2 regions of the Streptomyces sp. URMC 129 genome follow, and region 2 is predicted to be linked to the other one. Evidence: predicted binding sites of a transcription regulator. Region 2 holds the regulator's gene; the other holds the start of a gene.
What was found. The regulator HspR, encoded in region 2, represses chaperone genes until heat shock. The targets are predictions, from matches to a motif close to TTGAGNNNNNNNNNCTCAA.

Region 1: lon (endopeptidase La) is a predicted target of HspR. The motif match lies at 2,598-2,616, and genes of this name have one in related genera.

Annotation. Positions count from the first base shown of each region.
Region 1 covers NZ_JBPQTQ010000015.1:30,872-35,146, forward strand. The annotation lists gene ACSNOC_RS05265 (PPOX class F420-dependent oxidoreductase) at 1-108, opposite strand, end outside; gene lon (endopeptidase La) at 176-2,575, opposite strand; gene ACSNOC_RS05275 (helix-turn-helix domain-containing protein) at 3,165-4,082, opposite strand; gene ACSNOC_RS05280 (acyl-CoA dehydrogenase family protein) at 4,208-4,275, shown strand, end outside.
Region 2 covers NZ_JBPQTQ010000069.1:23,752-28,026, reverse strand. The annotation lists gene grpE (nucleotide exchange factor GrpE) at 1-191, shown strand, start outside; gene dnaJ (molecular chaperone DnaJ) at 234-1,415, shown strand; gene ACSNOC_RS15935 (heat shock protein transcriptional repressor HspR) at 1,422-1,871, shown strand; gene ACSNOC_RS15930 (phosphatase PAP2 family protein) at 1,921-2,577, opposite strand; gene ACSNOC_RS15925 (trypsin-like serine peptidase) at 2,750-3,541, shown strand; gene clpB (ATP-dependent chaperone ClpB) at 3,643-4,275, shown strand, end outside.

The DNA.
Region 1 (4,275 bases), on a different contig from region 2:
GGAGCCGTCCGCCCGCCGGGTCAGCAGGATCGCGCGGTGGCGCGCGCGGACGAAGTCGAGCAGCCGGGGCTTGTCGACGCTCGTCGTCTTCGCGATCGAAGGACTCATGGCGCAGCAGACTACGCGCCCGGCCGGGCGCGCGGCGCGGTGCCCCGAGCCCCGGCGCGGGGCGGGGTCAGGCCGCCGCGACGACCGCCTCCGTACCGGCCGGGGTCAGGGCCAGCTCCAGCACCTGGCGGACGTCCGTGACCGGGTGGACGTCCAGCGTGTCCAGGATCTCCTTGGGCACGTCGTCCAGGTCCGGCTCGTTCCGCTGGGGGATGATCACGGTCGTCAGCCCCGCCCGGTGGGCGGCGAGCAGCTTCTGCTTCACGCCGCCGATCGGCAGCACCCGCCCGGTCAGCGAGACCTCACCCGTCATCGCCACGTCGGGCCGCACCTGCCGGCCGCTGAGCAGCGAGGCCAGCGCGGTCGTCATGGTGATGCCCGCGCTCGGCCCGTCCTTGGGCACGGCGCCCGCCGGGACGTGCAGGTGCACGCCGCGCTCCTTCAGGTCGCCCACCGGCAGCTCCAGCTCGGCGCCGCGCGACCGCAGGTAGGACAGGGCGATCTGGCCGGACTCCTTCATCACGTCACCGAGCTGACCGGTCAGGGTCAGTCCCGCGCCGCCGGTCTCCGGGTCGGCCAGGGACGCCTCGATGTAGAGGACGTCGCCGCCGGTGCCGGTGACCGCGAGACCGGTCGCCACGCCCGGCACCGCCGTACGCCGCGCGGCCGGTTCCTGCGCCGCCTCGGGCGTGTGGTGCGGGCGGCCGATCAGGTCCCGCAGCTTCTCCTCGGTGACCCGGAACGGCAGCGTGACCTCCGCCAGCTCGGCGCGGGCCGCGATCCTGCGCAGCAGCTGGGCGATGGTGCGCTCCAGGCCGCGGACGCCCGCCTCCCTGGTGTACTCGCCGGCGAGCTTGCGCAGCACGCCGTCCTCGATGACGACCTCCTCGCCGGTCAGCCCGGCGCGGTCGAGCTGCCGGGGAACGAGGTGGCCGCGCGCGATGGTGACCTTCTCGTCCTCGGTGTAGCCGTCGAGGCGCACCAGCTCCATGCGGTCGAGCAGCGGCTGCGGGATGGCCTCCAGGACGTTCGCCGTGGCCAGGAACACCACGTCGGACAGGTCGAGTTCGACCTCCAGGTAGTGGTCGCGGAAAGTGTGGTTCTGCGCCGGGTCGAGGACTTCGAGCAGGGCGGCGGCCGGGTCGCCCCGGTAGTCGCTGCCGACCTTGTCGATCTCGTCCAGCAGCACGACCGGGTTCATCGAACCGGCCTCCTTGATGGCCCGCACGACCCGGCCGGGCAGCGCGCCGACGTACGTGCGCCGGTGGCCGCGGATCTCGGCCTCGTCGCGGACGCCGCCGAGGGCGACGCGGACGAACTTCCGGCCCATGGCGCGCGCCACACTCTCCCCGAGGCTCGTCTTCCCGACGCCGGGCGGCCCGACCAGGGCCAGCACCGCGCCGCCGCGCCGGCCGCCGATGACCCCGAGACCGCGGTCGCCGCGCCGCTTGCGGACGGCGAGGTACTCGGTGATGCGGGCCTTGACGTCCTCCAGGCCCGCGTGGTCGGCGTCGAGCACGGACTTGGCGCCGGGGATGTCGTAGGAGTCCTCGGTGCGGGTGTTCCACGGCAGTTCGAGCACGGTGTCGAGCCAGGTGCGGATCCAGCTCCCCTCGGGGCTGTTGTCCGAGGCCCGTTCCAGCTTGCCGACCTCCTTCAGGGCCGCCTCGCGCACCTTCTCCGGCAGGTCGGCGGCCTCGACGCGGGCGCGGTAGTCCTGGCCCTCGTCGGCGGCGTCGCCGTTGAGCTCGGCCAGCTCCTTGCGCACGGCGTCGAGCTGGCGGCGGAGCAGGAACTCGCGCTGCTGCTTCTCGACTCCGTCCTGGACGTCCTTGGCGATGGTCTCGGCGACGTCCTCCTCGGCGAGGTGGTCGCTGAGGAGCTTGATGGCGAGCCGCAGCCGCTCGACGGGCTCGGTGGTCTCCAGCAGCGTCAGGCGCTGCTCGGCGGTGAGGAAGGGGAGGTAACCGGCGTTGTCCGCCAGCAGGCCGACTTCCTCGATCTGCTGCACCCGGTCCACCACCTGCCAGGCGCCGCGCTTGCGGAGCCAGCTCGTGGTGAGCGCCTTGTACTCCTTGACCAGCTCGGCGACCGCGCCGGGCAGGGGGCTGGGAACGGTCTCCTCCACCACCGTCCCCTCCACCCACAGCGCGGCGCCCGGCCCGGTGGTCCCGGAGCCGATGCGGACCCGCCGCAGACCGCGGACGAGGGCACCCGGGTCACCGGCGGCCAGCCGCCCGACCTGCTCGACGCGGCCGAGCACGCCGAACCGGGCGTACGTCCCGTCCACGCGCGGCACGAGCAGCACCCGGGGCTTCTCCCCCCGCGCCGCGGCAGCCTGCGCCGCCTCGACGGCGGCCCGCACCTCGGAGTCGGACAGCTCCAGCGGAACCACCATCCCCGGCAGCACCACCTCGCCGTCGAGAGGCAGGACCGGCAGGGTGAGCACCTCGAACGATGAAGTCATGACCTCTCCCTAGGCAGGCATGTTGAGTTACATCGACTCAATGCTGGGAGGGAGAGGGTTGTTCCCGGCCCCCGGCGCTGTTCGCTGTGAGCGATCACCGCCGGCCCGGGCCCACCGGATACAGCACGAACCCCCCATCGGTTAGTCCCGCCGGGCGGCACCGGAACAGAAGCGGGGCCCCGTACCACCGGGGCTGACCGGGCCTCGGGCCCGACCGCCACCGGGCGGACACCGGACAACCCCGCCCGAGGAGGCACCGGAAAGCCCGCCACGACACGACACCGCCATGCGCGACGACGGCCGAACCACCGCCGGAGTCCGCCCCGGACAGACCACCAACGGGCGGACACCCCCGCCCGGGGGCTGACCGGGCATCCGGCCCGTGCCGCCGCGCCGTCACCGGATCGCTTCGGGAGGCCGCCACGACACGCCGCCGCGGGCGGCGGCGACCGACCGCCCCGCAGGTGTCCGCAGCCGGCGGAGTGCCAACGCGTCCCACGGTGACCGGCATGGCCCACCGGCACCGGCACCGCCCTCACGAGGCCGCCGCCGAGCGCGCCCGAGCAGGGCGGGGCGGGGCAGAGCGGGGCTACGTGTCGCGGCGGAGGCGGTACAGGAAGTCGCGGGTGGCCGCGGGGGCTTCTGCCTCGACCACCAGGCGGTTCATCGTGTGGCGGTACTGCTCTATCTCGGACGGCTTGTCCGGGTACACCCCGCCGGTGAGCTGTTCCAGGTACACCACGTCCGGCAGCTCCCCGCCCGGCGGGCGCAGGACCGTGATCGGGCCGCAGATCGCCGCGTGGCCGCCGACCGTGAAGGGGACGACCTGGATCGTCACGTGGGGCAGCTCCGACACGTTCAGCAGGTGGTCGAGCTGGCGCCGCATCAGCCCGGCGTCACCCATCGAGCGGCGCAGCGCCGCCTCGTCGATCACGACCCACAGGTGCGGCGGCTGCGACCGGTGCAGGATCTGCTGGCGCGCCATCCGCAGCGCGACGCGGCGTTCGATCCGGTCGCGGGTGTCCTCGGGGCCGAGCGTCAGCAGGGCGCGGGCGTACTCCTCGGTCTGCAGCAGCCCGGGGACGAACTGCAGCTCGTAGCCCCGGATGACGACGGCGGTCTGCTCCAGGCCGAGGTAGACGTTGAGCCAGCTCGGCACCACGTCGTGGTAGACGTGCCACCAGCCGGGGGTGTTGGACTGCCGGGCCAGGGCGAGGAGGGTGGCGCGTTCGGACTCGTCGGTGACGCCGTAGAGCGTCAGCAGGTCGGCGACGTCCCGGGTCTTGAAGCCGGTCCTGCCCATCTCCAGGCGGCTGATCTTGGAGTGCGAGGCACGGATCCGGTGCCCGGCCTCGGCGCCGGTGATGCCGCGGGCCTCGCGCAGGCGGCGCAGCCGGGCGCCGAGGATCATGCGCGGGACGGTCGGCCCGCTCTGCTGGAGGTCGAGGTCGCGCGTCGTTCTGGAGCCGGAACCGACGGCATCGTTCACGCTCAGATTCAGGCCCATGTACGCTCCCCTGCCGCCACTGAGACCGCCCAACTGTACTAGATCCCTTTCCCGCCGCAACGGGTCGGACAACACCCGTTGAGCCGGGGCTGGTCACCTGGCGCCCGCGCTCCTACCGTAGCGGTATGACCGCCAGCACCCACTCGGTGACCAACCAGGTTCCGCCCCTGGTCGATTACGACGTTTTCGGCCA
Region 2 (4,275 bases):
TGCACAGCTACTCGCCGGACGTCACGGAGACGACGTGCGTGCAGATCCTCCAGCCTGGGTACCGCATCGGCGAGCGCACGATCCGGCCCGCCCGGGTCGGCGTCGCCGAGCCGCAGCCGGGCAAGCCGGCGGATCAGCAGGACGAGAACGCGTCCGAGAAGGACGACGGCGGTGGCCCGGACGAGGGCTGACGTGACGCGTGACCGGAGACAGCGGAAGGAGGGACGCCGGGGATGAGCACGAAGGACTTCATCGAGAAGGACTACTACAAGGTTCTCGGCGTCCCGAAGGACGCGACCGAGGCGGAGATCAAGAAGGCGTACCGCAAGCTCGCCCGGGAGTACCACCCGGACGCGAACAAGGGGGACGTCCGGGCCGAGGAGCGCTTCAAGAGCGTCTCCGAGGCGTATGACGTGCTCGGTGACGCCCGGCGGCGCAAGGAGTACGACGAGGCCCGCGCCCTCTTCGGGAACGGCGGCTTCCGGCCGGGTCCCGGCGGGGGCGGGCAGTTCAACTTCGACCTCGGCGACCTCTTCGGCGGCGCCCAGCCCGGCGGCCCCGGCGGTCCCGGGGCCGGCGGGTTCGGCGGCGGCCTCGGGGACGTCTTCGGCGGGCTGTTCAACCGGACCGGTCCGGGGGCGCGCACGCAGGCGCGCCGCGGCCAGGACATCGAGTCCGAGGTGACGCTCAGCTTCACCGAGGCGGTGGCCGGGGCGACGGTTCCGCTGCGGATGTCGTCCAGCGCCGCCTGCAAGGCGTGCTCCGGGACCGGCGACAAGAACGGCACGCCGCGCGTGTGCCCGACCTGCGTCGGCACCGGGCAGGTCAGCCGGGGCGGCGGGGGCGGCTTCTCGCTCACCGACCCCTGTGTGGACTGCCGGGGCCGCGGGCTGATCGCGCAGGATCCCTGCCCGGTGTGCCGGGGCAGTGGCCGGGCGACCAGCTCGCGCACCATGCAGGTCCGCATCCCGGCCGGTGTGGAGGACGGGCAGCGCATCCGGCTGCGCGGCAAGGGCGCGCCGGGCGAGCGCGGCGGGCCCAACGGCGACCTGTACGTGGTGGTGCACGTCGACGAGCACCCGGTGTTCGGCCGGCGCGGCGACAACCTGACCATCACCGTGCCGGTCACCTTCCCGGAGGCGGCGCTCGGCGCGGAGATCCGGGTGCCGACGCTGAGCGGACCGCCGGTGACGCTCAAGCTGCCGCCGGGCACGCCCGGCGGGCGCACGATGCGCGCCCGCGGCAAGGGCGCGGTCCGCAAGGACGGCACCCGGGGCGACCTGCTGGTCACCATCGAGGTGACCGTGCCGCGCGAGCTGGGCGACGAGGCGAGAAAGGCCCTGGAGGAGTACCGCGCCGCGGTGGAGGGCGAGGATCCTCGCGCAGGGTTGTTCGAGGCCGCGAAGGGAGAGTAACGAGAGATGGACGGCCGGAACGGACACAGCAACCCCTATGAACTGACCGACGAGTCTCCGGTGTACGTCATCTCGGTAGCGGCACAGCTCTCCGGGCTGCACCCGCAGACGCTGCGCCAGTACGACCGGCTGGGTCTGGTCTCGCCCGACCGGACCGCCGGTCGCGGCCGGCGGTACTCGGCCCGGGACATCCGGCTGCTCCGCGAGGTGCAGCGGCTGTCCCAGGTCGAGGGCATCAACCTGGCCGGCATCAAGCGGATCATCGAGCTGGAGAAGCAGGTCGCCGCCCTGCAGGCGACGGTGGCCGAGCTCCAGCAGGCCGTGGAGGGCGCCGCCACCGCGATGCGCCAGCGCGAGGCGCAGGTCCACGCCTCCTACCGCCGCGACCTGGTCCCGTACCAGGACGTCCGCCACTCGGCGGCCATCGTGGTCTGGCGTCCGGACCGCCGCGGCTGACCGCCGCCGGCTCGGCCCGCGCCTGTGCTCACACCCCGGTCGGCCGTGCTCACACCCCGGTCGGCTCTCGCGCCGGGGCCGGCGGCCGGCCCAGGGCGCGGGCCAGCGGGGGCAGGAACAGGCAGGTCAGGATCGTGGCGAAGAGCCAGCCCGCCAGGACGTCGGTCGGCCAGTGGACGCCGAGGTAGATCCGGCTGAAGCCGACCGCGACCGCCCAGGCGGCGGGGAGCGCCACCGCCAGGACGCGGGCGGCCGGGCGGCGGCAGTGCGGCAGCAGCGCGGCGGCCAGGCCGATCGCGGTCAGTGCCGAGGTGGTGGTGTGGCCCGACGGCATCGCCGGCCCGTTGACGTGCATGACCCAGTCCTCCACCGGCGGGCGCGCCCGGCCGACCGCCGTGACCAGCCCGTACCGCACCAACTGCCCGCCCACCAGGGCGGCGACGCCCGCCAGGGCGCCCACCCACCAGGCGCGGGAGACGGTCAGCGCGCCCGCGAGGGCGGCCAGCACGTACGGCACGCCCCGGTTCCCGGTGTCGGTGATGAAGCGGAGGGTGTCGGTCCAGCCCGGCGTGCGGTGGTCCAGCGCCCAGTCGTGCAGGGCGGTGTCGATCGCCAGCGGGTCGCCGCCCCCGGCGGCCACCACGGTGATCAGCGCGGCCAGCAGAACGGCGGCGGCCGAGGCGGCGAGGTAGCGGCGCGGTGGCATGGTTGGGGATGGTATCCGTTCCGCCGCTTTTCAATCGTCGGTCCCCGCCCCCGGTCCCCGCCGCGGCCGGGTGACGGAGCGCCATCGACGGCCCGTCAATGCCGGGGTGCGCCGCACCCGTTCGGCGGAGGGTGACTGGACATGCCGGACCGCTGCTCACAGGGTGGTCCCTATGCGTCTGGCCCGTCTCCCCATACCCGCCGCCGTCGCCGCCGTGCTGCTGGTGGTGGCCGCGCCTCCCGCCGTCGCCGCCGAGCCGTGGGAGGGCGGCGCCGTCTCCACCGTGGGCAAGCTGATCTGGGACGCGGGCGGCGGCCGGCTCGGGCTGTGCTCGGGGGCCGTGGTCGACGCGCCCAACGGCAGCGTGGTCGCCACCGCCGCGCACTGTGTGCGCACCCGCGAGCAGCCGGAGCCGGCGGACGAGGTGTGGTTCGTCCCCGGGTACGACCACGACCGGGACACCTGGCGGGACGAGGCGTGGCGGGTCGCCTCGTTCCACACGCCCGACGCGTGGGACGTCACCCGCGACCCGGCCGAGATCCTGCCGCACGACTACGCGTTCCTCACCCTCGCCGAGAAGGACGGCCGCACGGTGCAGGAGGCGCACGGCGCGAACCGGCTCGCCTTCGAGCCGGTGCGGGAGGGGGATGAGGTGGCCGCGCTGGGGTACCCGGCGGCGCCCCCGTACGACGGCGAGTCGCTGCGGTACTGCGCGGGCGAGACGGACGTGCTGACGGCGCAGGAGGCGCAGCAGCCGAACCGCGGCGGACTGCTGCTCCAGGACTGCGACATGACCGCCGGTTCGAGCGGCGGCCCGTGGCTGCGGGACTACGACGCGGGCACGGAGTCCGGCACGCTGGTGGCCGTGATGTCGGTGGGCAGCGGCGACGGGATGGTGGTCGGCCGGCCGTTCCCGGAGGCCGCGCGGGAACTGCTGGCCACGGCGGGATCCAGGGAGCCGTAACCCTCCGGAGAGCGGCTTGAGTGGAATAGACTCAACTTATCGTACGTTGGATCTAGCAGGCTTAGCTCTCAAGACCATATGCTTACGGAGGAGATGGCCCAGTGAACGCCGAGCTGACCAACAGGAGCCGGGACGCCATCAGCGCGGCCAACGACCGCGCCCTGACCGGCGGCCACCCCGACATCACCCCCGCGCACCTGCTGCTGGCCCTGCTCACCGGCCAGGACAACGAGAATCTCCAGGACCTCCTGGCCGCCGTCGGCGCCGACCAGGCCGCCCTGCGCTCCGGCGCCGAGCGGCTGCTGTCCGCGCTGCCCCGCGTGCAGGGCGCCTCCGTGGCCAAGCCGCAACCCAACCGCGAGCTGCTGGCCGTTCTGGCCGACGCCGCCCAGCGCGCCAAGGAGCTGGGCGACGCGTACATCTCCACCGAGCACCTGCTGATCGGCCTGGCCGCCAAGGGCGGGCAGGCGGGCGAGCTGCTGACCGGTCAGGGCGCCGCCGACAAGAAGCTGCTGGACGCCTTCCAGACGAGCCGGGGCGGCCAGCGCGTCACCACGGCCGATCCCGAGGGCACGTACAAGGCGCTGGAGAAGTTCGGCACGGACTTCACGGCGGCGGCCCGCGAGGGGCGGCTCGACCCCGTCATCGGGCGGGACCACGAGATCCGGCGCGTGGTGCAGGTGCTGTCGCGCCGCACGAAGAACAACCCCGTCCTCATCGGGGAGCCCGGCGTC